DNA from 4 places in the Novosphingobium sp. fls2-241-R2A-195 genome. Region 1 is predicted to be linked to each of the others. Evidence: riboswitches for the same ligand, from Rfam matches in the RefSeq annotation. Region 1 holds a riboswitch; each other region holds the start of a gene.

Region 1 (7,432 bases):
GCGCCGGCAATGTCGGCATAGTCGTTGGTGCCGGTGATCTTGGCGTCGAAGCCTTCGACCGGACCACACTGCGAGAGATCGAGAGCCTTGCCCTGCGGGAGACCTTCAGCGACGTCGAACAGGACGATGTCGCCCAGTTCCTTCTGCGCCGCGAGGTGCGCCAGCGTACCGCCGATGTTGCCGGCGCCGATAAGGGCAATCTTCTTACGAGCCATGATCCGTTCGTGTCCTTCCCGAGGGCGGGATTTCTCGGACTTCAAGGCGGCCTGCGCTAATCCCGCAAATGGCAGGTGCCGGTGTTTGCGAGGGCGGCCCTACGCCCCTTGGAAGACCATTGCAACCGGCAAAGGGGTCTTTGCATCAGCTTTTATCTGATAATAGTTCGCAATTGCAATAAAGGGGGTGAAATGGCGGAAATCGCCTGTTTGTTCACCTGTCGGCAATGTTGCGAAAGGGTTTAGCGGCGCTGGGGATGGTATCGAACGGGGATATGGCGAGCGCAAGTCGCTTTGGGTGCGACTCGTCGAAACTCTCATCCTCCCTGTCGCGAAGCGATGGGGAGGGGGACCGCCGACGTAGTCGGTGGTGGAGGGGGATTGCAACCCACCCCTCCGTCAGTCGCTTCGCGACTGCCACCTCCCCATCGCTTCGCGACAGGGAGGATTAAGCGTTCAACTCGCGAGGCGCTTTGCCAGAGCGGCGGCCATGCGGCGGTCGAGGTGGCGGCAGATGCCGAGCCAGCGGGCGCGCGCGCTCGTGTCGCCGCGATCGTGGGCGGCTTCGGCCTCTATGCGGGCCTGCTCGGCGGCGGCGAGGCCGTGCCGGGCGAAATGCATGAGGGCCTCGGCGATACCTGCGTCGATGGCGGTCGCCTTGGCAACGGTGCGCAGGGATGGGCGCGTTCCCGCATTGTCGTTGACCGCGCCCAGCGGCGCGCCGGTGCAGAGCACTCCGGCAATGGCCGGCATCGTCCCGTTCATGGCGGCGGCGAAGCGGATGGTCATGGGCGGATAGTCTCTCTTCTTGGTGGGTGTCGACGGATCAACCCTCTACCCCGGCAGCGATGAACCCATCATGCAGGGACGTGGTTTCTCAAGTCTTGACGATACCACCTAGGGACATTCCCCGGGTGCCTCCGTTGCAATCGATTATCTTCAATTTGCGGGCTGGGTGATCCAGCGGCCGGAGTTTGCGTACTCGGCCTTGATGCCCTGCGAACCCGGCAGATTCCGGGCGGTATAGAGCGAATCCCCGCCGCGCTGCTGCACTTCGCTGGAATAGGCGGGGCTGGGCTGGATGGGCGTGGTCGGGCTGGTTGCCTGCGCGACCGGCTCCGCCTTCGCGGGCTGGGCCGTGCCGAATGCGCGCTGGACGGCGAGCGGGTCGAGCGCCGCTGCTGCAGCGGCGGCATCGGCGCTGTCGTCATGGCGGTGCGGAGCGGCCATCGGCTCGCCGCCGAGGTAGGCGAAACGGAACGTCGCCGCGCTGCCCGCCGCGCCGCGCAGCGCGTAGAAGCGGTGCGCGCCGATGGTGGAAAGGTATTGCAGGCTCGGCGCCCAGTAGGGGTGCACCTGGACAGTATGATAATGCGTGGCGAGGCCGATCGGCGTGTAGACGTAGCCTGCCAGCGCCTGGCGCGCGACGTTTTCGGCGCGGTCCCAGAACATGCGCTGCGGGCGGCGGGCGAGCGAGCCGTCGCAGGTGAACGAGAACTGGCAGCCGGTCGAACGTTCCGACCCCTCGTAGACGACGCCGCAGACGGTCTTGGGATAAGCCGGGTGGGCCATGCGGTTGAGCACGACCTGCGCCACCGCGCGCTGGCCCGCGTCGGGCTCGCTCGCGGCTTCGTAGTAGATCGCGGCGGTCATGCACTGCAGCGCGCGGGTGCGGTCGACGCCGGAGTTGTCGATGTAGATCGGCCGCGCGGTAGCCAGCGGGCCCGAGACGCTGTCGTCGGCGTCGGAGCGGATGCCTTCGCCGACCTGAAGCGGGGCCTTCTCGGCTTCGAGGTAATAGAAGGCCGAGCCGGGGAAGCTGGCGCCCGCCTGCTCGAACGGCATGGGCAGTGCTTCGGCGCCTTGCGGGGCGGCGTCGGCGATGGCGAAGCTGTCCCAGCCTTCCGGCGCGGCGAAGGCGGGAAGGGCGACGGCGGCGAGCGCGGTCACTGCAAAGGTCCAGCGGCGGCGCAGGACGACCGGGCGGTGCCCGACACCGCGGGCGCGGCGCGGGTAGCGGCCGACGAAATCGCGCGGGCGTTCGAACGGAGCGCCTTGCGAATCCATCACCGGCGCCGGGGCGGCGTCTGGTCCGGGAATGGAAGGGGCAGGGCTCACTCGGTTCCTTTCGGCCGCAATTCGGCAGCACCGGCCTAGCCTGTGTCCGGTGCGCGCGCATCCGGGCATTCCGGGCCGTCCCGTTGCGGTACAGCCACGCTCTGTACGCATAAGGGCTTAAGATTTGGCTGCGCCCTGTCGTCCCGGACTTGATCCGGGACCGCTGGCCGTGAACGGCTGTCCTTGCGGCGTGGCGCCTTGCCCATGGCTCGAGCCTAAAGACCGCCACCGGCCCCGGATCAAGTCCGGGACGACGAACGCTTGCCAACCCCTGTATGCCGCACTATCCGCGCGGTTACGTCATGGGTTGCCCGCAAGGGCCTAAGAGGGAAGCCGGGTGCGAATACCGGCGCTGCCCCCGCAACTGTGACCGGGGAGGCCGCCTCCACCATGCCACTGGCCCGTATGAGGGCCGGGAAGGCGGATGGCGCGACTGACGATCCGGGAGCCAGGAGACCTGCCCGAGACGGTCGTTCCGCAGCCGGACGGGGTTCTTCCGGATGCAGCGAGTGTGACGCGCGATGAGGAAGGCGCGCATGCCTCCGCCGTGAACGGCACAAGCACGTTCAAAGGTTCGGAGGACATATGAAGTATCTGTTTCTGCTCGGCACCGCGCTTGCGGTGAGTACGCCTGCGCTGGCACAGGACGCGGTTGCGATCGGCGAGCAAATGGCGGCGGGCGACCGTGCGATGGCGCGCACCGACATCACCGTCACCGCGACCCGTGAGCCGACCCCGATCACACAGGTCGGCCAGTCCGTCAGCGTCGTCACCCGCGACCAGATCGAGCGCACGCAGGCGACCACCGCCACTGACGTGCTTGCCCGCATCCCCGGCATCTCGACCGTGCAGTCGGGCGGTTTCGGCCAGCCCGCGAGCGTTTTCGTGCGCGGTGCCGAGAACGCGCAGTCGCTGGTGCTGATCGACGGTGTGCGCATCAACGATCCCGGCGACGTCGGCGGCGGCTTCGACTTCGGCGCGCTGCCGATCGGCCAGTTCGACCGCGTCGAGGTCGTGCGCGGGTCCTCGGGCGTGCTGTGGGGCAGCCGCGCGGTGGGCGGCGTCATCAACTTCATCACCGCCCGCCCGACCGAACAGTGGACCGCGCGCGGCCAGGCCGAATATGGCTGGCGCGACCGCAAACAGGCGAGTGTCTCGGCGGCGGGTCTCGTCGGCCCGGTCGGGCTGACGCTGGGCGGAAACTGGCTCAAGGGCGACGGCTTCTCGGCCTTCAACGAGCGCCGCGGCGCCACCGAGAAGGACGGCTTCGAGAGCAAGAGCGCCAATGCCCGCGCCTCGATCGAGTTCGCGCCCGGCCTCTCGGCCGATGCGGGCGGGTTCTATACCAAGGCGAACTACGACTACGACAACACCGGCGCCGATGCCCTCAACGTCGGGATGAAGCGCGATACGCTGGGCTATGCGAACCTGCGCTATGCGGGCCTCGACGGGCGGCTGAACGCGCGCGTCGGCTATGGCATCAACGACACGCGCCGCATCTCCGACGACGCGGTGTTCGGCCCCTACACCACCAACGGCCGCACCGAGCGCTTCGAGGGCCAGGTCAGCTTCGCGCCCATCGAGCAGGCCAGCGTACTGGTCGGCGGCGAGACCGAGAAGCAGAAGTTCGACGACAATTACGGCTCGAAGGATTCGACCACCATCGACAGCCTGTTCGGCAACCTGACGCTGCGTCCGTTCGCCGGCCTGACGTTGAACGGCGGCCTGCGCTACGACGACAACTCGGACTTCGGCGACCGCACGACCTTCGCTGCCAACGGCGCCTGGGTGATCGGCGGCGGCGACAGCGCCCCGGTCCTGCGGGCCAGCTACGGCGAGGGTTTCAAGGCGCCCTCGCTCTACCAGCTCTACACCAACGCGGGCTTCCGCGCGCTCGATCCCGAGACGTCGAAGAGCTGGGATGTCGGCATCGAGCAGCCTTTCGCCGAAGGGACCGGTCGCTTCACGCTGACCTACTTCGATCGCAAGACGAAGAACCTGATCGACTACGACCTTGCGAACTTCAATTACTACAACGTCGGCCGCTCGCGGGCGCAGGGTGTGGAACTGGGGATGCAGGTGACCGACTGGCAGGGCTTCGACGTGAACCTCGCCTATACCTACCTCGACGCCGTCAACGAGGACACCGGCGCGCAGCTGGCGCGTCGTCCCAAGAGCAATCTCTACGCCAGCATCGACAAGGCGTGGGCGGTCGGTCTGAAGCTGGGCGCGGACCTGCGGGTCGGCGGCGGGCGCTACGACGATACCGCGAACACGCAGTACGTTGGTGGCAACGTAGTCGTGGGCCTGCGCGGCGCCTTCGCGGTGACGCACAATGTCGAGGTCTATGGCCGCGTCGAGAACCTGTTCGACGAGCATTACGAAGTGGTGCGCACGTACGGCACGCCCGGCCGCTCGGCCTATGCCGGCATCCGCGTGAAGATGTGAGCCAAGGGGCGGTTCCCGGCAGGCGTCGTCCCGGACTTGTTCCGGGACCGCTGGCCGTGGACCGCCCTCCTTGCAATGGTTCCCTGACCCCTCGTCATTGCGAGCGCAGCGAAGCAATCCAGGGAGGTTTGCGCGGCCCTGGATTGCTTCGCTGCGCTCGCAATGACGGCGGAGGGGGAGCGCAAGCGGGCTTCGGGTGGCTTGTCGTTACCGCGCTGCTCCTGACGCTCGCCGCCTGCCAGCCGTGGTCGGACCCGCCGGTCGAGGGATCGGTGCGGCCGCGCATCGTTTCGCTCAACCCCTGCACCGACGCGGTGCTGGCGGAGGTGACGTCGCCGGGGCAGCTGCTGGCGATCTCCCACTATAGCCACGATCCCTCGGCCAGTTCGATGGATCTCGCCCGCGCCGCGCAGTTCGCCGAAGTGTCGGATGCGGTGGAGGATGTCGTCGCGCTCGAACCTGACGTGGTGGTGGCGAGCAGCTACACGCCGCCGGCCACCGCGCAGGCCCTGCGCGACATGGGGCTGGAGGTCGTGCTCGAGCCGCTTCCCGCCGACCTTCCCGAAGCGCTCGCGCAAGTGCGGCGGCTGGCGAAGCTGGCGGGCAATCGTTCGGAAGGGGAGGAACTGGCCGGGCGGATGGAGGCCGCCGTCGCCCGTGCCAAGCCGCCGACCGGCGTGCGGCCGGTGCAGGCGCTGCTGTGGGAATCCGGGGGCATCGTCGCGGGTGACCACACGCTGATCGCCGATCTCATGCGCCGCGCCGGGTTTGCCAATGCCGCTGCCGCGCGCGGGCTTGCTCAGGCCGATTACCTGCCGCTGGAACGCGTGGTGGCCGATCCGCCGCGCGTGGTCTTCACCGTGGGTTCGCCCGCCGGGGAGGAGGACCGGATGCTGCGTCATCCCGCTCTCGCCAAAGTCCGTGGCATGATCCGCGCGCCGCTCGACCGTTCGCTGATCTGGTGCGGCGGGCCGACCGTGCCCAAGGCACTGGCCCGGTTCGCGCAAGTGCGGCGATCTCTCGATAACCCCAGGTCCCGAGGTCATCTCGGGCCCTTCGACAAGCTCAGGGTGAGCGGGGATGAGGGGAATCGCACAAGCTCCGCTCATGCTGAGCTTGTCGAAGCACCCGGCACAACGGCAGACCTTCATCCATGAACCGCCGCCTGATTCCGATCCTCGTCGTCCTGCTCGCGCTCGCCGTGCCGCTGTCGCTGCTGGCGGGGCGAGTGTGGATCGATCCCTTTGCGTCCGACACACACAATGCCTCGGTTATCCTGCTGTACTTGCGCCTGCCGCGCGCGTTGCTGGCGCTGATCGTCGGCGCCGGACTTGGCGGGGCGGGGGCGGCGATGCAGGGCTACTTGCGCAATCCGCTCGCCGATCCGGGCCTGTTCGGCATCGCGCCGGGCGCGGCGCTGGGTGCGGTGCTGAGCTTCTGGACCGGCTATGCCGCGTCGGTCTGGCTGCTGCCGGTCTTCGCTCTCGTCGGCGCCGGCGGGGCGATGGCGCTGCTGGCGTTGATCGCGGGGCGTGAGGCGGGCGTCGCACTGTTCACGATGGCGGGGCTGATGATCTCTAGCCTGGCGGGGGCGCTGACGAGCCTTGCGATCAGCCTTTCGCCCACGCCGTTCGCGATGAGCGAGATCGTGACCTGGCTGATGGGCGCGCTGGCCGACCGTTCGTGGCGCGAGGTCGTCATTGCCGGGCCGCTGACGCTGCTGGGACTCGGAGTGTTGCTGGCGGCCGGGCGGGGGCTCGACGCGCTCACGCTGGGCGAGGCGGCGGCGCGTTCGCTGGGCTTCGAGCCGAGGCGACAACAGGCGCTGATGATCGCGGGCGTGGGCCTGACGGTGGGCGCGGCGGTCGCGGTGGCGGGTGTGATCGGCTTCGTCGGACTGATGGTGCCCCATCTCGTCCGGCCGCTGACCGACCGGCGGCCGTCCTCGCTGCTGGTGCCGAGCGCGCTGGCGGGGGCACTCCTGCTGCTCGTTGCCGATGCCGGCTGCCGCGTCCTCCCGCTTGCGGGCGGAGAGCTGCGGCTGGGGATTGCGCTCGCGCTGATCGGCGCGCCGTTCTTCCTTGCGCTGCTGCTGCGCATGCGGCGGGGGCTGGCATGACCGGGACGCTGAACACGGTGGGGCTCGGCATCGCGGGACGGCTGCGCGACCTGACGATGACCATCCATGCGGGGGAAGTCACTGCGATCTGCGGACCGAACGGCGCGGGCAAGTCGACGCTGCTGTCCTGCCTGGCGGGACTGGTGGAGCCCGATACCGGCGTTGCCGCGCTGGGCGGACGAGTGATGCATGCGGTGCCGCCGCGGGAACGCGCGCAGTGCATCGGCTATCTTCCGCAAAGCCCCGAAGTGGCGTGGGACGTCACGGTCGAAGTGCTGGTCGGGCTCGGCCGCCTGCCCTGGCAGGATACAGGGACGGGCGGTGGGCGGACCGCGATCGATGCCGCGATCGCGACGATGGACCTCGAGGCATTCCGGAAACGACCCGTCTCGCAGCTGTCGGGAGGTGAGCGGGCGAGGGCGCTGATGGCGCGGGTGCTGGCGACTGGCCCGGCCTGGCTGCTGGCGGACGAGCCGCTGGCCAATCTCGATCTCGGCCATGCGCTCGCATTGATGGGGCGCCTGCGCGAGCA
Region 2 (7,432 bases), on a different contig from region 1:
GTAGGTCTTGCGGGCTTCGAGAAGGGACATGGGCGGCTCCGGTGGATCGTCTGAAATTGCGTTCACCCACAACGCTTTCACGCTTGGGCGGAAAGGCCAGAGATAGGCAAGATCGCGCGCAAATCGAGTGCGTGAATCATCTTCCCACAGGAATATGTGGGGGCAAGGAAAAAGTGCAGCCCCAAGGGGTTGTGGGTGCGATTAATTTCGCCGCCCTCGTCCGAATCCCCGGATTGTGCCGGTCAGAGGACTTCGGCGACGCCTTTCAGGCTCTCTCCCAGCTTGTCGATCGCCTGCGCTTTCAGCTGGTGCACACGCGGGATCGAAACTTGCAAGACCTCGGCGATCTCAGCTAGGTTCAGTTCCTCGACGAAGTAGAGCTGCACGATCAGCTTGAGCCGATCCGGCGGGTCGGTGATCGCCGCGATGACCGCGCCGCGCATCTCGACATCGACCAGCATCGCGAAGCTGTCAGGCGTTTCCGTGGCGCAGGTCATCGACTGATCGGAATAGACCTTGTCAATCGGCTCGAAGCGCATCGGGCGGGCGGCGTCCTGCAGCGAAACCAATTCGCACTCGCCAATGCCCATCGCCTGTGCCAGTTCGTCGGGCCTCGGATCGCGGCCGAGCCAGCCCCGGAGCTGCGTCTCTTTGTCGGCCAGCATGCGGCGTCGCTCGGACGTCCCGCGCGTGCCCGGCGCGGCGCACGAGGTCCAACATCGCCCCCCTCACCCGCATCTTGGCGTAGGCGGCGAAGCCGTCCTCGGTCTGAAGGTCGTGCATCTGCACGCATTCGGTGAGGGCCGCCAGGCCCAACTGCGCTAGATCCTCTCCGGGCGGCCCGATGCCGTGGACGTACCAGGCTTACCGCTTAACCATCGGCAGGAGGCGGCGAACCCGGTCGGCCACGTTGCCCTCGTTAGCGCTGCGGGCGGAAAAGGACATCTGGTCGATATTCATGCGACCCAACTTTCTTCGGAGGCGCTTTCTTCAACGGGGGCGGAAAGGCCCATCGCATCATGGGGCCGGCCGGCGCAGCCGATCTCGTCGATCACTTCGATCGGCTGCGCCGCAGGCATTCGGAGATCGAGGGGACCAGGCACAGCAGCGCGGCGAGCGCGCGAAGTGCTGGGCTCCACCACTAGTGCCAGCGGCAGGGAATGCACGACGGCATCGCCGAAGACCGCTTCCACCGCATCGAGGGCGCGGCCGACCACGAAGCGCTAATCCCCACCGACCCGCATGACCCGAGGAACCGGCGGATTTCGGTGTCGGTGATGGATTGAGGAGGTGCGACTGACTGCTGGGGCTTCGACAAGCTCAGGGTGAGCGGCAGTAGCGCAAACCTCCAAACCCGCTCAGGCTGAGCTTGTCGAAGCCCCGAGCCCAAACGCATCCATTGCCACCGCGATGCCCCTCCCCTTGCTTCGCCTCCCGCATCACCACACCCTCCCCGCAAAAGGGAGAGCCTCATGCAATTCACCGGCCCCGCCGAGGACCGCGCCGCCATCCGCGAACTGATGGAGACGTACGCCGACGCCGCATCGCGGATCGACAAGGCGCAGTGGCTCGATTGCTGGGCGCCCGATGCCGAGTGGATCACCAGCCACGCCGAAGTCCGGGGCCACGAGGCCCTCTCCCGCACCTGGGACGATCTGTTCGCCACGATGGAGGCGATGGTCTTTTTCGCCATGCCCGGCGCGATCCAGGTTTCGGGCGACACTGCCAAGGGCCGCTGCCACGTGCGCGAAATCGCCCGGATCGAAGGCAAGGTGATGAAATTCGCCGCCCGCTACGACGACGAACTCGTCCGCCACGGCGGGCGCTGGCGCTTCGCCCGGCGCATTTACGCCATGAACATCGCCGAATAGCGCGCGCCTCTTGCGGCGGGACGGCCGCGCGATTAGGAAAGCCGCGTCGAAGCGCTCATCCCGAGCCTTTCGACAAAGATCGCGCCGGTGCCCCGCAAGGGGCTTAAAAGGGAACGCGGTGAGGATGTTCTCATCCAAATCCGGGGCTGTCCCTGCAACTGTAAGTGGCGAGCACGATGCATAGGCCGGTGCCCCGAAGGTGGACACCGGCAGCCACTGGGCCGGACGCTGCGACATGCGAGGCCACGGGAAGGCCATGCATCAAGCGATGACCCGCGAGCCAGGAGACCTGCCTGCGTCCGGTCGCTCTTGCCTTGGTCCAGGGGATGGCCGCGGCACGGAACTGTCCGTCTGAGCGACGCAACGTGCGGCGGGGGCCGCATCGGCGCGAGGTACGCCGGGCGCTGCCGCGTCCGTCCGGGGCCTCCCGTGCCGACCGCGCCGACGGCGCGGCAGTCCCCCGTCAGGTCGCCGACGCGAAGACGGATCATGACGCCGATGTCGCCTGCGAAAACCCCTCTAAAGAGCCGGATAACTGTGCTCTTTTCCATACTTGCCGCCGCCAACCTCCTCGTTTGGGGCTGGGCCTTCAGCCTGTTCCACGCCAGCCCGGTGATGCTGGGCACCGCCCTCCTCGCCTGGAGCCTCGGCCTGCGCCACGCCGTCGACGCCGACCACATCGCCGCCATCGACAACGTCACTCGCAAGCTGATGCAGGAGGGCCAGCGCCCGATCACCGTGGGCCTGTGGTTCGCGCTCGGCCATTCCGCCATTGTCCTGATCGCCGCGACTACCATCGCGCTGGCAGCAGGCACTCTCGATGATTTCGAGGCGTTCGGCCGCTCGGGCGGGGTGATCGCCACGATCATTTCGGCGACCTTCCTGTTCCTGATCGCGATCATGAACCTCGCGATCCTGCGCGGGGTCTGGCAGCGCTTCGTCGAAGTACGGCGCGGCGGGACCTATGCCGAGGAAGACCTTGACATGCTGCTCGCCGGGCGCGGGCTGATCGCGCGAATCCTGCGCCCCGTGTTCCGGCTGGTGCGCCATGCCTGGCACATGGCGCCGCTCGGTTTCCTGTTCGGCCTCGGTTTCGACACCGCCACCGAAGTCGCCATCCTCGGTCTGTCCGGCGCCCATGCGGCAGACGGGATTTCGTTGGGCTCGGTACTTGTATTCCCGGCGCTGTTCGCAGTTGGCATGGCGCTGGTCGATACCGCCGACGGCGTCATCATGCTGGGGGCCTACGAGTGGGCCTTCGTCAAGCCGATCCGCAAGCTCTACTACAACATCGTCATCACGGCCATCTCCGCCATGGTGGCGCTGGTGATCGGCTCGATCCAGACCGCCGCGCTGCTGTCGGAGAAATTCGGGCTGGAGGGCGGCGTATGGTCCGGGGCGGCCTCGCTTTCGGAGCAGTTCAACACGCTGGGATTCCTGATCATCGGCCTGTTCGTGATGTGCTGGTTACTGAGCTGGGCCGTGTTCCGTTGGGGCGGGCTGGACACGGTAGAGATGCGGGCAACGGCCAACCCACCCCGCTGCGACTAGGTCGCAAACGACCAACCCTCGTTCCCTTCCGCAAGCGGGAGGGAACGAGAGTGGATCTTTTTCAACGCAAGAAAGCTCGGACCATGAGGAACCACGGCCTTTTCGAATCTTCCGGGACAGGAAGGCTCTACATAACATTGCGTTATTAGTGCAGCAGCGAGAGGACGCTCTGCTGGCTCTGGTTGGCCCGTGCGAGCATCGCGGTGTGGCCCTTCGGTCGTCAATGCCTATGTCACCACCAAAGTGGACGGCGCACCCGTCGTCATCCCCTCCCGGCCGGGCTTCTGACGGGACAGTTCGGGGAAACCTGTCAGCCCGGCTGCCGGTTCAGGCTGTCAGTGAAGGCGGATGGAAGTCGAGGCCAACTGGACATCAGCGGCATGCGGCGCGCGCTCGCCCTTCGCCAGCACCGCAGCGACGTGCCCGGCCAGCATCGCCAGCGCAAGCGTCGAGCCCTCAGCAATGGCCTCCTCGGAGCCGCCCGGCGGCACCACGGTCGCAAGGCAGGTGTCGTGACTGCCGCGCGACAGCATGAAGGGCATGTCCGGGCCGATGATCTCAAGCACGGCGCTCATCGCCGCGCCGCATTCGAGCATCGCATCGATACGCACACGGTCGAGCGGTATGGCACCGTCGATGCCGACGCCGTCCAACAAGGCCAGCGCTTCGCGAATACGGTCGATCTCCTCGCACGCGGCACTGCCCGCGCAATCGTGGAGGAAGTCACGCAGACGCCTCGCATAAGCGCGATCGCCGCCGACATTGTTCGAAGTACTTGCCATTGCCTTATCGTTTTCTTTCGCGTCCGAAGGGTGCGCCACAGTCACCAGACGTGGCCCGGCGTCAATACGCAGTTCCATATAGCCCGGATTCGCTGTCCCACCTTGTTACATCTTATAGAGGCTAGGTGAAACACCCGTGTATTCAGGGCTGCGCAGACTCCTTGCGGAAATCCCCTTAGGGAAACCGCCTCTAGAGCCGCGCTATCGCGTCAAGTCTATCAGCCACCCAGTCCGGCTCGGTAAGCATCAGGTCATGTCCAGTCTCTATATCCCAGATCCTGCCGTGAGATCTCTCGGTCAGTAACTTCATGTCACGCCCCGATATTGTCGAGGTGCAGACGATATGGCTCTCCGGAATGGCGCGCATCGCGGCTTCCCGGGTGAGCACGAGGTTCTGCTCGAAGCATCGCCATGGCTGGACGGTCAACCGGGCATCGATCCATGGTCCCAGCACCGAATCGGTCACTCCGAAAAATGCGGCCATGCCGGGCATCGCCGCCATAACGACTCGCACGCCGTCGATCTCATTCAACCCTTGCCTGGCGCCATGGATGGCTTCGTAAGCGTGCTCGCAAAGTGATTCGCCGTCGCGCGGATAGGCCGCGTCGAGATAGACGCGGTGGCCGACACGTTCGGGTTTGCGGTCCGCCGCGCCGGTGATGACCATGTCGCCATAAATGTGGCCGACGAGGATCGCGTCAGTGAGATCCTCGAAATCCAGAAGCCCGGCGATGTCGGCAATGTGAGTGTCGAGATCGATCGTGGCGCTTAAAAGGTGCGCGCGGTCGGCAAGGCCGCTCAGCGACGGTGCGTACACATCGTGCCCGAGCGCCCGCAACCGCTGCGCTACCGGCTTGTAGCCCCAGCCGCCGTGCCCGCCGCCATGGACCCGAACGAAAGTCGACACGCCGCCCCCTGATTATGATCCACAAAGGATCACATCAGTGCGCTTGTGTCAGGCGCCGACAATCTCCTGGCGTGCCGCAAACCATGCGACCATGCGCTCGATCGCGTCCTCGATCTCGGGTGTGGAGACCGCGAAGCTCAGGCGGATGAAACGATGGCCGTCGACCGGATCGAAGTCGATGCCGGGCGCCGTGGCGACGCCGGTGTCGGCAAGCAGTTGGCGGCAGAAGGCGAAGCTGTCGTTGGTCAGGTGGCGGATGTCGGCCCAGATATAGAAGGCACCGTCCGGCGGCGCGATCCGTTGCAGGCCCAGGCGAGGCAGCGCCGCCAGCAAAAGCTCGCGGTTACGGGCGTAGCTCGCGTGGTGTCCTTCCAGTTCCTCGACGCAGTCGAAGGCTACCAGCCCGGCATGCTGCGCCAGCACCGGCGGGGTCAGGAACAGGTTGGCGATCCGCGCCCGCGCCGCGTCAATCAGGTGGGGCGGGACGACCAGCCAGCCCAGTCGCCAGCCGGCCATCGAGAACCACTTGGAAAAGCTGTTCACCACCAGGGCCTCCGGCACGTGCTGCAGCACGGAGTCCGCCGTCATGCCGTAGGTCAGTCCGTGATAGATCTCGTCGGAGATGACGGTGATGCCTTTGCGCGCACAAACCTCGGCGATGGCCGCAAGCTCCTCGGGCGCGATGACGGTCCCGGTGGGGTTCGCCGGGCTGGCGAGGATCAGTCCTTCCGGCGCCGGGTCGAGCGCGTCGAGCGCGGCGGCAGTGACCTGATAGCGCTCGGCCGGCCCGCAGGGCAGTTCGACCGGCTCGATGTAGAGCGTGCGCATGGCATTGCGGTACGCGACGTAGCCCGGGCGAGCGAGCGCCACCCGCGCGCCGGGACGGAACAGGCACGACAGCGCCAGCACGAAGGCCGGCGATGCGCCGCAGGTCAGGAACACCTGCTCGGGCGAAACCATGACGCCATAAGCTTCGGCATAGTGACGCGCGATCCGCTCGCGCAGTGCCGGGCTTTCCCAGTATCCGCCCGCCTCTGCATCCAGTACCGCGTGGGCGGCGGCGATGGCGGCAGCTGGAGCCCCCGTCGAGGGCTGGCCGTATTCCATGTGGATCACGTCGCGCCCCTCGGCGGCGAGCTCGTAGGCGAGACGGCCGATGGTGGTGGCGTGGAAGGGTTCGACGTGCGCGATCATGCCCGCCTGCTACGCGCAGCAAGGGCGCGATGCAATGCGGGCGCCTTGCGGGATCGGTGCGATGCGCGCTCAGGATGCGAAGACGGTGTAGATCCGCGCGTCGAACAGCCACCGGCCGTCCAGCCGCACGAATCGGTCGTGATATTCGCCGGTGACCTCCTTGTCAGTGCCAGTGATCCGCGCCACCATCATCGCATTGGCCCGCGCAGTATCGCCCGTGACCTCGATCATCAGGTTATGGATCAGCGGCACCGGATGCGGCCTTCCCTTTCCTTCGAGCAGAAACGCAACCAGTGCCTGCGGAGTGTCAAACCGCTGGCGCACGACGTGTTCGGCACGGTCCGGCGCACCGGAGCGGACCTCGAAAGTGCCCGTTGAAGCGAAAAGCTTTGAAATGTCCTCATAGGCCTCTCGCCGCACGGCGCGGGCATAGCCGTGAACGAGATCGGCGATGGCGCTTTGTGCCTCGATCCGGGCCAGGCGGTCTTCGGTCATGCGGCTGCCCCTTCACTCGCATCCCGCCGCTCGCAGGCGGCGCGGATCGCCGCGAAGCGAGGCTCGACGCTGCGCCAGACGCGGGTGTGAGTGACGATGCAGGGTTCGTCGGCTTCGATGCCCGCCAGTACCATCGCGCCGACATGGTCGGGCGTCACGCTGGAGAGCGGCATCGCCCCCGCATACTGACGGATCTCGCCCCCAACCTTGCGGGTGTTCTCGGCGAGGTTCGTGGCGACATAGCCGGGGCAAAGGAGCGACACGCCGACGCCATGCGGTGCCATCTCCTGCCGCAGAGCCTCGGTAAGCGCGGTCACGCCGAACTTGGCGACGGCATAGGCCCCCACGCCGGGCACGCTCGCGGTGAGACCGGCCTGGGAGGACGTATTCACGATATGCCCCCTGCCTCTCGCCCGCATGTCGGAGGCGAAAGCGAAGACGCCATTGGCGATGCCGGTGAGATTGATCGCCACGATGCGATCGAAGCTGGCAGGGTCCATATCCGCGAACTCGCGACCGTTGGGAGCGATGCCGGCATTGTTGACCAGTACGTCGACCGGCCCGAAAGCGCCCTGCGCCTCGGCCTTGGCCTGTGCCCAACCGTCCCGGTCGCGGGTATCGAGCATGACGCC
Region 3 (7,432 bases), on a different contig from region 1:
CGATGCGCCAGCGCCGCCGTCGTCTGGCGAAAGATATCGTCGCAGGCGGTTGAGATGCGGCTGGCGGTTCCATAAGGTCCACATCGCTTGAGCGTGGGTTTTGGTTTCAGGTGTTACCGTCGCCGGGACGGCTTCACGGCAGGGCTTAGGCGATTACCTGGTCTCCGATCGGCGTTTCCATGAAGTGATGCCCGCCCGGCGCAATGACCCAGCCGCCGACCGCGCATGGTGAATAGCGATAGCTGCGTAATGTTCCGGGGCTAGGCCTTGTTTTGGCGACCAAGATCGGGCGCACGGCATTGCTCGGTTCAGTCTGCGGCCTCTCGGTCAATGCTCATGTCGAGCGGATCCAGCCGCCAGTTTCCAGTTCGACCGTCTGCGTAATGCGAATTCGATCCAAAAATCGTCGATCGTGACTGACCACGATTAACGCGCCATCGTAGGCCATCAATCCGGCTTCGATCGCAGCGATCGATTCGAGGTCGAGATGGTTCGTCGGCTCGTCGAGGATAAGGAGCGGCGGCGGAGCAGGGTTGCCCAAGATGCAGGCAAGGCCGGCGCGCAGGATCTGACCTCCGCTCAGGGCGTGGACGGCCTTGTCGGCTGCTGCTGCCCTGAAGCCGAAACGAGCCAGCGCCGCGCGACATGCATTATTGTCCACCCCCTCGTTTAGTCGCGAGAAGTTCTCAGCGATGGTCTGTTCCTTGTGCAGGATGGTGGCCTGCTGATCGAGTAGCCTACGGGGAACGTGGCATTCCGCTCGCCCTGACGACGGGGTAAGTTCGCCGATGATGACCCGCAGCAAAGTCGATTTGCCGCTGCCATTCGCTCCGGTTATCGCAACCCGTTCGGGTCCGACGATGCGCAGTGACATGTCGCGTAATATCGATGCCCCATCCTCGTATCCTGCGGAGACATGCTCGAGCGTAAGAACATCGCGAGACGGGTTAAGGCCTGTCGTCGCGATCTGAACCGAGATGGGCTGGAATATTTCGATCCGCGCCCTTGCCCGTTTCACAGCGAGTTCCGCCTCGCTGCGCTGCCGTTCGGCGAGGCGTCTGTTTTCTCCGCCGCTGTTTTCCGCCTGCTCGCGGCGGGCCCCGAGCAGGATACGCGGCATGCCGCCACGACCGGCCTGGCGATTTCCCGCTGCATCGCGCCGCTGCTGACGCTCTGCGGTTATTTGCGTCTTGCGGGTCACTTGCGCCCGATGGTGCTCGGCCGATGCGAGATCATGCTCGGCGGCAGCGAGTTCAACGGCCTTGCGTGCGCAGTAATCACTCCAGTTGCCACCATAACGCGCGGCCCCCAGCGAGGTAAGTTCGATGATCGAGTCCATGGCGTCGAGCAATTCGCGGTCATGGCTCACGACGATGGCGCCTGCACGCCAGTGCGCCAGCATATCGATGACGGCCGCTCTGCCCTCTGCGTCAAGGTTGTTCGTCGGCTCATCAAGCAGCAGAAAATCCGGCTGGGTGAAATGCAATCCCGCCAGCGCCGCGCGTGTCCTCTGTCCGCCCGACAGGCAGCCGAGCGGCGTATCGAGCGGTATCGGCAGCCCTAGGCAGGCCAGTGCGTCGGCTGCGCGGGTTTCCACGGTCCAGTCGGCCTCGACCAGTTCGTCCAACGTCGCGGTGCCGGCTTCGGCGCCGCGAAGAACCGCGAGTGCATCGGCGATTCCGAGCAGATGCGCCACGGTGCCGTCGGCCGATGCCTGTACAGCCTGCCGTAGCAATCCCACTGTGCCCTGAACGCGAACGGTTCCTCTGGACGGCGACAGGTCGCCGCAGATGAGGCTCAGCAGCGTCGATTTGCCAATGCCGTTGCGTCCGACAAGGCCGGCGCGTTCCTTGCTGAAATCGAGGGTCAGGTCATCAAGAACGCGGCGGCCGTCAGGCGCGGGCCAGGTGAGTTTGGAAATGGAAATGGAGGCAGGCATGAACACAGGTTTCCTTGGCGGCAAGGCGGGTAGGCGATGCGGTCAGGGACAAGTTCATGATTACACACTCCGTCAGGGGTGCAGTGGATATAGTCGCTGCGGGCACCGATCGCAATCGACTGATTCGATGACGATCAATCCTGGCGAACAGGAGTTTACCCTCCTGCAAAGTCGCTGTAAGGCGCAGCGCTCGAAGGGTGGGGAAACTCCGTTCTTCGAACATGATCGCGCCGGTGCCCCTGACGGGGCTTAATCGGGAATGCGGTGCGGGGGCTTGCTCCCAAATCCGCGGCTGTCCCTGCAACTGTAAGCGGGTAGCGCGATGCACTCGCCCTTTCGAGGGGCAGCCACTGGGCCTTAAAGGTCCGGGAAGGCGTGCATCAAGCTGTGACCCGCGAGCCAGGAGACCTGCCGGCGCACTGGTCGCTCTTGCCTTGGTCCAGGGGATGGTCACGGCACGGTTGTTCTTCCGTCTGGGCGACGAAGCGGTGCGGCTGGGGCTGCACGCGCGCGTGTCGCCGGGCGCCTGTTGCGCCCGCCCGTCGGCCCGCGTCGGTCGGCTGTGGCCGGTAAGCCCCATCCTCAGGTTCGGCCCGGCGCGCGGGGTGGGATGGCTGTGAGCCTGCAGGAAGAGGGCGTGATACGGGGCTGGTGCCCCAACGCCTGGCGTCCGATGATGGCCGGAGATGGACTGCTGGTGCGGGTCAAGCCGCACCTCGGCCGGATGAGCGCCGCCCAGGCGGTTGCCTTGGGCGAGGCCGCGCTGGCCTATGGCAATGGCCTGATCGACTTGACGCGGCGCGCCAACTTCCAGATTCGCGGGGTAAGCGAGGTGCACTGGCCGGTCCTGCTGGAGCATCTGTGCGCGCTCGGTCTCGTCGATGGTGACGGCGAGCGGGAGAGCCACCGCAACATCCTCGCTGCACCGGACTGGCGTGCGGGCGACGACACCGCGCGCATCGCCGACGAACTGCGCGACCGGCTGGCGGGATTTCCGCAGCTGCCGGGCAAGGTCGGCTTCGTCATCGATGCGGGCGAGGCGCCGGTGCTGGCGCGCGAGCCGGGCGACTTTCGGATCGAACGCACCCTCGACGGCCCGCTGATGCTGCGCGCCGACGGGCGAGCCGAGGGCGTGAAGCTGACGGTCGGCGGCGAGGTCGATGCCCTGCTGGCGCTCGCGCGGTGGTTCGTCGAAAGCGGCGGCGCGAAGGCGCGGCGGATGGCCCGGCACCACGCTCCGCTGCCCGCCTTGGCCTGCGATGGTGCCCGGCCCGCCCCGCCTCAACCGCCCATCGCGCCCGGCCGGCGGCGGGACGGGATCGCCTGTGGTTTGCCGTTCGGGGGCATCGAGGCGAAGACATTGCTGGACCTGATGCGAAGCCCCGGCGTCACCGGAGTGCGCCTGACGCCCTGGCGCGTGCTGCTCGTCGAAGGGGGCTGCTCGACCGATGTTCCCGGTCTCGTGACCGATCCCGCCGATCCGCTGCTGCGGGTGGATGCCTGCCCCGGTGCCCCCGCTTGCCCGCAGGCCAGCGTGGAAACCCGCGATCTGGCCCGGCGGCTTGCCCCCCTCGTGCCGGGCCGTCTGCATGTGTCCGGGTGCGCCAAGGGCTGCGCCTCTTCGCTGCCCGCCGACGTGACCGTGACCGGCCGCGGCGGACGCTACGACCTTGTCTTCGGCGCCCGCGCCGATGCGCAGCCGCTGTGCCGAGGGCTGGACAGCGCCGACATTCTCGCCCGCCTTGGAGCTTCCTGATGCCGCATGCCTACGAGAAGGACGGCGCCGCGATCTATCGCCAGTCCTTCGCTATCATCCGCGCCGAGGCCGATCTCGTGCGCTTCGGGGCCGAGGAGGAGCCGGTCGCGGTGCGCATGATCCATGCGGCGGGCATGGTGGGCCTCGAAGCGCATATCCGCTTCTCGCACGGTTTCGCGGCGGCAGCGCGCGATGCGCTGGTCGCCGGTGCGCCGATCCTGTGCGATGCGCGCATGGTGTCCGAGGGCGTGACCCGCGCGCGCCTGCCCGCAGACAACCGGGTGATCTGCACCCTCAACGACAGCCAGGTACCGGACCTCGCCCGTACCATGGGCAATACCCGCTCCGCCGCCGCGCTGGAGCTGTGGCGGCCGCATCTGGCAGGTGCGGTGGTGGCGATCGGCAACGCCCCCACGGCGCTGTTCCACCTCCTCGACATGCTGCAGGACCCGGCCTGCCCGCGCCCGGCGGCGATCATCGGCTGTCCGGTGGGCTTTGTGGGAGCGGCCGAGTCCAAGGACGCGCTGTGGGAGGCGGCGCCGGTCCCCTGCTGCATCGTCGAGGGGCGCCTCGGCGGCAGTGCCATCACGGTGGCGGCCATCAACGCCCTTGCGAGCCGTGCCGAATGAGCGCGCCGGATCATGGCACGATCCACGGCGTCGGCCTTGGCCCCGGCGCGGCCGACCTCATGAGCGTGCGTGCGGACCGGCTGGTGCGCGGCACGCGGCAGATCGCCTATTTCCGCAAGAAGGGTCGCTCCGGCCACGCCCGGCGCATCGCGCAGGACCTGCTGCGCGCCGATGCGGTCGAGATCGCGATGGAATATCCGGTGACCACCGAAATCCCGCTGTCCGATCCGGGCTACAACGCCTGCCTCTCCGAGTTCTACGCCGGATGCACCGAGCGGCTGCTGGACGCCACCCGCACCGGCGAGGATGTGGTGGTGCTGTGCGAGGGTGATCCGTTCTTCTACGGGTCGTTCATGCACCTCCACAGCCGCCTTGCGGGCCAAGCGCCTGTGGAGGTCGTGCCCGGCATCACCGGCATGGCGGGTGCATGGAACGCCACCGGCCTGCCGATCACGTGGGGGGATGACGTGCTGACGGTGGCGATGGCCACTCTGCCCGAAGCGGAGCTGGCGCGGCGCATCCGCGATACCGACGCGCTGGTGGTCATGAAGATCGGCCGCAACCTGCCCAAGCTGCGCCGCGCCGTGGCCGCAGCCGGGCGCGAGGATGCCGCATGGTTGGTCGAGCACGCCGCCATGCCGGGCCAGAAGGTGACCCGGCTGGTCGATGCCGAGCAGGTCGCGCCCTACTTCTCGATCCTGCTCATCCACGGACAGGGGCGCCGACCGTGAGTGCCGGTTGGGTTGCCGTCGCTGGGCTGGGGCCGGGCAGCGAGGCGCTCGTCACGCCCGAAGTCACCGCTGCGCTGGCCGAGGCGACCGACGTGGTCGGCTACATTCCCTATGTTGCGCGCGTGGCGCCTCGGCCGGGGCTGACGCTGCATCCTTCCGACAACCGCGTGGAACTGGACCGGGCGGCCTTCGCGCTCGACCTTGCGGCGCAGGGGCGCAGGGTGGTCGTCGTGTCATCGGGCGATCCCGGAGTCTTCGCAATGGCCTCCGCGCTGTTCGAGACGCTGGAGGCAGGGCCGGTTTCATGGCGCGATCTCGACATACGCGTGCTGCCGGGGATTACCGCCATGCTCGCCGCCGCGGCACGGGCAGGCGCGCCGCTCGGGCATGATTTCTGCGCGATCAACCTGTCCGACAACCTCAAGCCGTGGAACGTCATCGAGAAGCGCCTGCAGCTGGCGGCGGAGGCGGACTTCGCCATGGCGTTCTACAACCCGCGATCCAGGGCGCGGCCCGAAGGGTTCGCCAGAGTGCTGGAAGTCCTGCGCGATGCCTGCGGCGACGAGCGGTTGGTCCTGTTCGCCTGCGCGGTGTCGACCCCGGAGGAAATGCTGCGGATCGTCCCGCTCGGGCAGGCAAGCGCGGAGATGGCCGACATGCGCACCGTGGTGATCGTCGGGTCGAGCCGGACGCGGGTGATCGAGCGGCCGGGCGGGTCGATTCTCTACACTCCGCGCTCGGTTCCGAAGGATGCGGCATGAGCGATCCAGTCGAGCACCTCCCCGGGCTGGTGGAACTCGGTGCGGGTGGAAAGAACCGGGCGCTCGATCATCAGCACCGGCAGGCCGAGATCGCGCGCGGCGGCGAGTTTCGCTGCGGCACCGCTGCCGCCCGCGTTCTTGCAGACCACGAGGTCGATGGCATGGTCGCGCAGGAGCCGCGTGTCGTCCGCGACGCTGAACGGGCCGCGATCGACCACCAGTGTGTGACGGGGCAGCGCGGGCGGCAGGTCCGGCGCATCGACGAAGCGCAGCAGGTAGTGATGCTGCGGACGGGCGGCGAAAGCCTCCACGTGCATGCGGCCCAGCGCGAGCATGACGCGGCGCGGCGGTCCGGCAAGGGCATCGACGGCACCGGCGATATCGGGTGCATAGGTCCAGTCGTCTCCTGCTACCGGCTCCCATGCCGGGCGGGTGAGCACGGCGTGCGGTACGCCTGCGATGCGCGCCGCTTCCACCGCATTCGCGCTCATCGTTGCGGCGAAGGGATGGGTGGCGTCCACCAGATGAGTAACGCAGTTTGCGCGCAAGTAGGCGGCGAGCCCGGACACGCCGCCGAAGCCGCCGATGCGCGTGGGGATCGGCTGCGGGCGCGGGTTTTCGGTGCGTCCGGCATAGCTGAGCATTGCGGTCATGCCGGACGCCGCCAGCAGGCGGGCAAGCGCGCTCGCTTCGGTGGTTCCGCCCAGCAGCAGGATGTTCGGCATGGCTGACAGCATCGCTTCCCCCTGGTTGACGATCGTGGGCATCGGCGAGGATGCGGCGGACGGACTGAGCGCGGCAAGCCGCGCGGCACTGGAACAGGCGCAACTAGTGATGGGCGCCGCCCGCCACCTCGCGTTGCTGCCGGGGCTTAGTGCGCCGAGCCGCGAATGGCCAGTTCCCTTCGCCGACGGCATCCCGCTGCTGCTGGCGGAGCGCGGGCGCAAGGTGGTGGTGCTGGTCTCCGGCGATCCGTTCTGGTTCGGGGCGGGGAGCAGTGTGACTCGCGATCTTGCTCCGGGCGAATGGATCGCGCACCCGGCGCCTTCCACGTTCGGACTGGCGGCCGCGCGGCTGGGCTGGGCGCTGCAGGGCTGCACCTGCCTTGGTCTTCACGCCGCGCCGGTGCAGCGCCTGCGGCCTCACCTTGCCAAAGGGCGGCACATACTGGTGCTCGTGCGTGATGGCGAAGCGGTGGCTGGGCTGGCCGCGTATCTGGTCGAGCGTGGTTTCGGCGCTTCTACGCTGCATGTGCTGGAAGCATTGGGCGGGCCGCGCGAACGGGTGCGCAGCGTCGAGGCACAGGCGCTGGGCTTCGACGATATCCGGCATCCGGTAGCGGTGGGGATCGAGGTCGCCGGCGTGGGTGACGCCTTGCCCGCGACCAGCGGCTTGCCTGACGATCTGTTCGATCACGACGGCCAGATCACCAAGAGCCCGCTACGTGCGCTGACGCTCAGCGCCCTCGCGCCGCGTCCCGGCGAGCGCTTGTGGGACATCGGGGGCGGCTCGGGCTCGGTCTCGATCGAATGGTTGCTGGCGCATCCGGCCAACACCGCCTGCGCCGTCGAGGCCGATCCGAGCCGCGCCGGCCGGGCGAGGGCGAACGCGCTGGC
Region 4 (7,432 bases), on a different contig from region 1:
AAGCCGCCCGCCATCGTCCCCGCCGGACCCGACCCGGTCTACCCGGCCGACTTCTACAAGCCGTTCCAGCCACAGACCGCGCTCGACATGCTGGAGCGCACTCCCGGCTTCCTGCTGAGCGAGGGCACTTCGGTGCGCGGGTTCGGCAATGCGGCAGGCAATGTGCTCATCGACGGCCAGAGGCCGACCGTGAAGGGAGGCGGCATCACCGAAGTTCTGCGTCGCATCGCCGCATCGCGTGTCGAGCGGGTGGTACTGCTGCGTGGGTCCGACGCTGCCGAGGCGCAGGGCCAGACGTTGGTCGCCAACGTGATCCTGCGTACCGACGCGGGCGGATCGGGCAACGCCGCGCTGACGATGACCCACACCGCTGATGGTATTGTCTCGCCCGCCGGCCGGGTCAGCTTCGCGCGGCGCGTCGCGGGTTGGCAGACCAGCATCGAATTGTCAGGCGAGGTCACTCGCTATCCCACCGACGGCGTGTATCTCGACCGCGACGCGACCGGGACGCTGACCTCCACCCGGCGTGAACACATCCGCGCCAAGGCCCCCGAGTACGGTCTGGCGCTCAGCACTTCGGGGGCGGTCGCGGGCGGAACGTTGACTGTGAACCTGCGGCTCAACAAGGACGGCTATTCGTCTGCCCGGGGCATCGACATCTTCAAGGGTGCTGCGAACGGCTCGCCGGATGGCCGCCGCGACATCGCCTATGACGAGAACGGGCGCAGCGGTGAGCTTGGTCTCGACTGGACGCGGCGGCTGGGATCTGGCTGGACCGCGAAGTTGGTCGGTCTCGGCCGGGTAGAGCGCTACGTCACTGACGAAGACTATGTCGAGGCCGATTATCGCGGCCTTTCCTCCCAGCGGGAGACGCCGAGCGAGTTCGTCGCCCGCGCGACGGTGACGCGCGAAGGCGACCATTCGGTGCGGCCGGAGTTCGGCGGCGAGGTGGCCTACAATCGTCTGTCGAGCCTGCTCGACTACGCCGAGGATACCGGCTCCGGCCTTATGCCCGTGGCGCTCGCCAATGCCGATACCCGGGTTTCGGAACTGCGTGGCGAGGCGTTCGCCAACATCACCGTGAAGTTCGCCCCCAGGCTTGCGCTGGAGGCGGGCATGGCGGTGGAATTCTCGCGCATCCGCGTTTCGGGCGAGGCGGCGCAGGAGCAGAGCCTGTCTTACCTCAAGCCTTCGGCGGCACTGGTGTGGTCGCCGTCGGGGAGCACGCAGCTGCGGCTCGGGGTGCGCAGGACCGTCGACCAGCTCGATTTCGCCGACTTCGCGGCTTCGGTCAACCAGGCCGACGGGCGGCCGCTGGGCGGCAATTCGGGGCTGCGGCCCGCCCGTGTGACGCGCGCCCTGGCCCGCCTCGACCACCGCTGGGGCAAGGGCGGGGCGATCGCGGTGGAGGCCTACCACCAGTGGCACACCGGATTGCTCGGCTATCTTGTTCTCGATAGCGGGGACCAGGCGCTCGGCACCATCGGCGATGCGCGGCAATGGGGTGTGAGCGTGCAGGGGACATTGCCTCTCGACGCGGTGCTGCGCGGTGCGCGGCTGACCCTTGACGGCACCTGGCGTGGTTCGCGGCTGAGCGATCCGATAACCGGCAAGCACCGGGCGATGGACGACATTGCCGGGCAGAGCGTGACTGCCGAGTTCCGCCATGACGTGCCGGCCCTCAAGTCGTCATGGGGTGTCAACTGGACCGCGCCCGAAGAAGCCGACGTCTTCTACACCGGCGAAGTCCTGCGCGCGCGGAGCCATGCGCGCTGGGGTGGCTATATCGAGACCACGGCGCTGGCCGGGTTCAAGACGACGCTCACGGCCAAGGCGATCAACGGGCAGGATAGTTCCCGGTGGCGCCGCTTCTATTCACCGAGCCGTGCGGGTGCCTACACCGGAAGCGAGGAAAGGAACCAAAAGCAAGGGGTGATCGTGTCGATGGCTGTGGTTCGGGCTTTCTGAGTGTCTGTTCGAGAAACCGCTGAAGACGAGTTTCGAAGCACTGGCAATGTCTTGACGGGAGTTTCTCAAGTGAAATCCGGAAGGACGCATACGACCGCGAGTTTGCCAAGCGTCTCGTGACGGGTGCCCAAGGTCAGGGTGCGCCCCGCGCCCGCTGGTTCGCTGTGGGATCGCTTTTGCCTATGAGGACAAGATACTGCCTTTTTCCTGGAGGCGGCGTGTGCTGCGCATACTTGTGGGAGACTGGCCGAACCATCGTTGGCAGCGGCGGGAGAACACCGCTTGTTCGGCGAAGCCGAGCTTTTCGGAGATCCCCCGGAAATCGAGGTCGGTCTGTTGCAGGTAGTAGAGCGTCAGATCGCGGCGCACCCCGTCCTTGACGTCCTGAAAGCTGGTGCCCTCCTCCTTCAGCCGGCGGCGCAAGGTACGATGGTGGATGTTCAGTGCACGCGCGACTTCAACGCTGGCACAGTCCCCCTGCGCCAGCCTGCGAATGATAAGGCCGCGCACTTCCGCGTCAAAAGGTAGACTTCGTTTGGGAAAGTGCTTCTCAATGTAGGCGGCCAAGTCACTATGGACTTGGGTGTTCTGGCTGAGGATCGGACTGGCGAGATCCCTGTCCGAGAACGTGATCCCGTCGGACGGCTCCCCGAAAAGCACCTCGCAGCCGAAATAGCGACGATAGTCGGCGAGCGGAGAGAGCGGCTCGTGTCGGAAATGTACGCAGCGAGCGCGGGCATAGCCGCCGGTCATCTCCATCGCCTCGACATGACCGATCAAAAGGATCTGCTCGATGGCCTGGATACGCTCGGCACTGTTTTCGAACAGCAGTTCATGGCCGGCGAATATGGTGCCCTCGGCAGCATGCGGCCGCAGCCATACGCGCGCTGCGCGGCTGTGTGCGCTGATGTGCTCGCTTGCAAAGCGCAGGGCATCGCCGAACGTCCTCGAACTGCGCATCGTATTGCCCAGCGGCCCGAAGATCGCTCCGCCGCGTTGCCGCAGAGCCAGCCGCATTCCGAAATCCCGGCAGTCCAGCCGGTGCGCCGCAACGGTCAGGAGCCGGATCGCCTCGGGATATGTGAGCGCAACGGCGTCGTCGCGAAAATCCTGGGCGGAAATCCCGGCGAACCGCAACAGTTCGCCGGGATTTCCGCCAAGCGAGCTGACCAGTTCCGGAAAATGCCGGAGAAGCGGGATGTTGAGCCGTGCAAATTCCACATCGGCAGGCAATGGCATCGGCAGGTCCTTGGCATCGCAAGGGAAGGCGCGGTTATCGGAGCTTACGGCCGCGCCGTCCATCTCCTGGACAATGGCTGCATCGCCTGTCCGCATCGGTCAAGTCGGTGTACGAGATCTTGCGGCAAGAGTGCCAAAGATCGCACGAGCGTAGCGCGACCTTGCAAGGACAAGGAAGGGCGGAAGCACGCGTCGTACGGCGATGCTTGCCAGCGCCACTTCCTTCGCGTAGGGCGGCTCCCGTCTCTCGAGGTTCGGGAGGCCATGATCGCGTTGGTGCTCCCGTAAGGGGGCTTAAAAGGGAACGCGGTGAGGGGGCTCGCGCCCCTGAATCCGAGGCTGTCCCTGCAACTGTGAGCGGTGAGCGCGATGCATATCGCGGCAGGCCAAAGTGCCCTGTCGCAGCCACTGGGCCGGACGCTAACTCCTGCGAGGCCTGGGAAGGCCGTGCATCGTGCGATGACCCGCAAGCCAGGAGACCTGCCAGCGTCCGGTCGCTCTTGCCCTTGGTCCAGGGGATGGCCGAGGCACGGTGAAATCCGTCTGAGCGACGCATGTGCGGCGGGGGCCGCATCGACCCAAGCGACGGCGCCGGGGGCGTCGTGTCGTCGCGTGGGCCGACCGTTCGCGCGGACGCCCTCGTCAGACGTCGATGACGCCGGACAGGGTTTGTTTCTCACATGACGATTTCCCAATATGCGCTGTGCGCCGCGACCGCTTTCGCAGCGCTTTCCTCATCCGTGTTTTCCTCGGCCGCGCGCGCAGACGAGGCCGATCCGACAGAGACCATCCTGGTAACGGGCCTGCGTGCCGAAACCAGCCTCGATACGAAGAGCAGCGGCAGCCGCCTCGGCCTCACGGTTTTTGAAACTCCGGCAAGTATCGAGGTGCTGGACGGTGATGCGATCCGGGCGCGTGGTGACCTTTCCATCCAGGAAGCGGTCAGCCGCGCGACCGGTCTGACCTTCCAGGGTTCTCCGGGCAACGGGAATACGGCGATGGCCGCGCGCGGTTTCTCGGGGCAGGGGTCGGTGCAGTTGCTGGTGGACGGCACGCGCCTGTTCGTGGCCTCGGGCACGCTGACCTTCCCGGTCGATCCCTGGACGGTGGAGCGGATCGACGTGTTACGCGGGCCGAGTTCGGTCATATCAGGCGAGGGCGCGATCGGCGGCGCGGTCAATGTCATCATGAAGAAGCCGTCGACCGACCGCAGCATCATGCAGGCCCGCGTGGCCTACGGCTCGGACAACGCGATGCAGATCGCGGGTGATGCTGGCGGGCCCGTGGGAGGAGGTCTGTCCTATCGTGTCGCAGCCAGCTTCACACGCTCGGATGGCTGGCTCGACCGCAACAGCGACAACCGCAACCTCGCCATCTCCGGCGCGCTGCGCTGGGACGCCAGCCCGACGTTGAGCTTCACGCTGGCTTCCGACTACGGCGACGTCGAGATGTTGCCCTATTTCGGCAGTCCGCTGAACAACGGCAAGTTCGACAGGCGCTTCCGTTTCATCAACTTCAACATCACCGGCAGCGAGGATCATTTCCGGGACAACTGGACACGTCTGACGACCGAGTGGCAGGCATCGGATGCGATTTCGCTGCGCAACGTGGCCTATTACCTTAGTTCGGATCGCGACTGGCTCAACGCCGAAAGTTATCGCTATTCCGCAACGACCGGGCTGGTGACGCGCAGTGACTACCTGAACATCGTCCACCGTCAGGACCAGATCGGCGATCGCGGCGACCTCACCTTGCGTACTCCGCTGGGTGGGGGTGTGGAGAACAGCCTGCTCGTCGGCTTCGACGTCAACCGGGTCAAGTTCCGCCACATCAACAACTCGCCTTATGGCGGCAGTTCCGTGGTCGATCCGTTCGACTTTGAACCCGGCGGCTTCATCACGCCGGTGCCCACCACGCTCGGTTTCCGCACCCTGACCACGCAGTATTCGGTGTTCATGGAAGACCAACTCCAACTGCGTGACTGGGCCTCGCTGGTCGGAGGTTTCCGGCAGGACTGGTACGATCTGGAGCGCATCGACGCGCGTACGCCGGCGAACGGCTTCAAGCGGAAGTATCACAGTACTTCGGGCCGCTTTGGGCTGGTCCTGAACCCTGCGGTCGATACTGCGCTTTACGGCTCGTTCACAGTCGGCACCGACCCGATCAGCGCGCTTATCACGACTTCGAACGCGCAGAAGGACTTTGGCCTTTCGCCCGCACGCCAGTTCGAAGTCGGCGTCAAGCAGCGCTTCCTTGAAGGGCGCGGCTCCGCCTCCATTGCGCTGTTCGACATCGAGAAGCGGCGTCTTCTTACCCCGGACCCGGAGAACCGTCTTATTACCCAGCAGGTTGGCAAGCGGACTTCACGCGGTGTCGAGGCGACGCTGGCAGTGCAATTGACCGACGCCTTCGGGATCGAGGCCAATGGCACCATCCTCAAGGCCCGTTTCAAGGAATTCGGCGAGGTGGTGAACGGCGTCGTGATCGACCGCGCCGGGAACACGCCGCCCGGGATACCGACTAAGACTGCCAATATCTCGGCGAACTGGCGCTTCCTGGAGCCGTTGCAGGCCCGTGTCTCCGCCCGCTTCGTCGCGCCGCGATGGACAGATAACGCCAACACCTTGCGCGTGCCGGGCTACGAGGTGGTCGATCTCGGCTTGCGCTGGACGATCAGCGAAAAGCTGGCGATCGACGGGCGGATCAGCAATGTCTTCGACAAGATCTACCCGATCGGCAGCAATTCTTCGCAATGGCTGCTCGGCGCGCCCCGGCGCTTCGATGTCCGCTTGGATATGAGCCTGTAAGGGCGATGGCGCACGCCTTGGTAAAGAGGGGCCTCAAGGCCAGCCTGCGGTGGCTGTACTGGCTTCACCGCTGGCTGGGCATCGCGGTCTGCCTGATGTTTCTCCTGTGGTTCGTTTCGGGCGTGGTCATGATGTACGTGCCCTACCCGTCGCTGACCGAGGAGGAGCGGCTTGCAGGGCTGGCTCCGATCGACTGGAGCCGGGTGAGGATCAGTCCGACCGAGGCGCTTCGCCGCGCCGGACAGCAGGGGTTTCCCGCGGAACTTCGCCTCGATATGGCGGCGGGAGAGCCCGCTTGGCGTATCCGGGACAAGCAGCGGCGGATCGCCTTGTCGGCTTTGGACGGGCGGCGCCTTTCCGCACCGGATGCTGCCTCTGCGATAGCGGCGGCGCGGCGCTTCGCGGGCGCCGCGCCGATCACCCGTGTGGAGCGTATTCACGACGATCAATGGACCGTCGCACAAGGGTTCAAGTGGGCGAGACCGTTGTGGAAGGTCTCGCTGGGAGATGCTCGGGGTACCCAGATCTACGTCTCCTCCACCAGCGGAGAGCCGGTTCAGAACACGGACGCCCGTGAAAGGGCATGGAACTGGGTGGGCGCGGTGCCGCACTGGCTATACCTCACCGCCATCCGCCGCGACGGATCTTTGTGGCGACAGGTGGTGCTGTGGACGTCCGGTCCGGCCGTGGTCCTCGGTATTACCGGCATGTGGGTCGGTATCCTGCGTCTCAGGCTGCGCCGGCGCTACAGGAATGGGGCGATAACACTCTATCGAGGCTGGATGAAATGGCACCATCTGACCGGACTGGCCGGAGGGATCTTCGCCATTACCTGGATGTTCAGTGGATGGCTTTCGGTCAGCCCTTTCGACTGGTTCGCGCGCAATGGGCCGTCGGGGGGTGCCGCCCTCTATGCGGCGCACGCGAGTGCGGACTTTCCTGTGCTGGATGGCGGCAGGCTTGCCGCCCGCGCACCTCAGGCCCGGGAAGCGCGGCTGGCCTGGGTCGGCGGCCGCCCGGTGGTCACGCTGACGGTGAAGACCGGGCACTCGATGATCGCCACCCCGGATGGCCGGGCATTGCGTTTCACGCAAGCCGAACTGGTCGCCAATGCCCGGCGCCTGATGCCGGGTACGCCGGTCAGGAATGTTGTCGTCCTGCAGAAGCCGGACCTTTACTGGTACTCCCACCGGCACGAACGCACCCTGCCGGTTGTTCGCGTCATCTTCGGCGATGCGGAGCGGACATGGACGACCATTGACCCGCGTGGAGGGTCACTGTTGAGCCAGCAGAACGCGAGTGGACGCAGTTACCGATGGTTTTTCAACGCGCTGCATGATTTCGATCTACCATTCCTGCTCGCCAACCGTTTCCTGCGCGAGCCATTGATGTGGTTGCTCTCGGCACTTGGGATCATC

Evidence for each region. A riboswitch is a leader RNA that binds a small molecule or an ion and turns the genes downstream of it on or off. The one in region 1 is predicted to bind cobalamin.
Region 2: another riboswitch for cobalamin. It lies ahead of QRN25_RS20150 (HoxN/HupN/NixA family nickel/cobalt transporter); the one in region 1 lies ahead of QRN25_RS01835 (TonB-dependent receptor domain-containing protein).
Region 3: another riboswitch for cobalamin. It lies ahead of QRN25_RS04700 (ferredoxin-like domain-containing protein); the one in region 1 lies ahead of QRN25_RS01835 (TonB-dependent receptor domain-containing protein).
Region 4: another riboswitch for cobalamin. It lies ahead of QRN25_RS04540 (TonB-dependent receptor); the one in region 1 lies ahead of QRN25_RS01835 (TonB-dependent receptor domain-containing protein).

The regions. Positions count from the first base shown of each region.
Region 1 covers NZ_JARVRY010000002.1:220,039-227,470, reverse strand. Annotated here, with positions in the region: gene mdh (malate dehydrogenase) at 1-215, opposite strand, end outside; gene QRN25_RS01845 (hypothetical protein) at 672-1,004, opposite strand; gene QRN25_RS01840 (cell wall hydrolase) at 1,155-2,333, opposite strand; cobalamin riboswitch at 2,621-2,812, shown strand; gene QRN25_RS01835 (TonB-dependent receptor domain-containing protein) at 2,919-4,781, shown strand; gene QRN25_RS01830 (ABC transporter substrate-binding protein) at 4,925-5,938, shown strand; gene QRN25_RS01825 (FecCD family ABC transporter permease) at 5,935-6,900, shown strand; gene QRN25_RS01820 (ABC transporter ATP-binding protein) at 6,897-7,432, shown strand, end outside.
Region 2 covers NZ_JARVRY010000027.1:60,478-67,909, reverse strand. Annotated here, with positions in the region: gene QRN25_RS20170 (ribonucleotide-diphosphate reductase subunit beta) at 1-30, opposite strand, end outside; gene QRN25_RS20165 (sigma-70 family RNA polymerase sigma factor) at 243-665, opposite strand; gene QRN25_RS20160 (hypothetical protein) at 957-1,217, opposite strand; gene QRN25_RS20155 (nuclear transport factor 2 family protein) at 1,473-1,871, shown strand; cobalamin riboswitch at 1,940-2,182, shown strand; gene QRN25_RS20150 (HoxN/HupN/NixA family nickel/cobalt transporter) at 2,370-3,422, shown strand; gene QRN25_RS20145 (hypothetical protein) at 3,758-4,204, opposite strand; gene QRN25_RS20140 (alpha/beta fold hydrolase) at 4,395-5,111, opposite strand; gene QRN25_RS20135 (pyridoxal phosphate-dependent aminotransferase) at 5,160-6,305, opposite strand; gene QRN25_RS20130 (nuclear transport factor 2 family protein) at 6,375-6,800, opposite strand; gene QRN25_RS20125 (SDR family oxidoreductase) at 6,797-7,432, opposite strand, start outside.
Region 3 covers NZ_JARVRY010000004.1:380,774-388,205, reverse strand. Annotated here, with positions in the region: gene QRN25_RS04710 (AsmA family protein) at 1-73, opposite strand, end outside; gene QRN25_RS04705 (ABC-F family ATP-binding cassette domain-containing protein) at 335-1,939, opposite strand; cobalamin riboswitch at 2,154-2,369, shown strand; gene QRN25_RS04700 (ferredoxin-like domain-containing protein) at 2,550-3,695, shown strand; gene QRN25_RS04695 (precorrin-8X methylmutase) at 3,695-4,324, shown strand; gene cobI (precorrin-2 C(20)-methyltransferase) at 4,321-5,055, shown strand; gene cobJ (precorrin-3B C(17)-methyltransferase) at 5,052-5,816, shown strand; gene QRN25_RS04680 (cobalt-precorrin-6A reductase) at 5,780-6,541, opposite strand; gene cbiE (precorrin-6y C5,15-methyltransferase (decarboxylating) subunit CbiE) at 6,540-7,432, shown strand, end outside.
Region 4 covers NZ_JARVRY010000004.1:343,603-351,034, reverse strand. Annotated here, with positions in the region: gene QRN25_RS04550 (TonB-dependent receptor domain-containing protein) at 1-1,968, shown strand, start outside; gene QRN25_RS04545 (AraC family transcriptional regulator) at 2,149-3,303, opposite strand; cobalamin riboswitch at 3,467-3,709, shown strand; gene QRN25_RS04540 (TonB-dependent receptor) at 3,888-6,014, shown strand; gene QRN25_RS04535 (PepSY-associated transmembrane domain-containing protein) at 6,020-7,432, shown strand, end outside.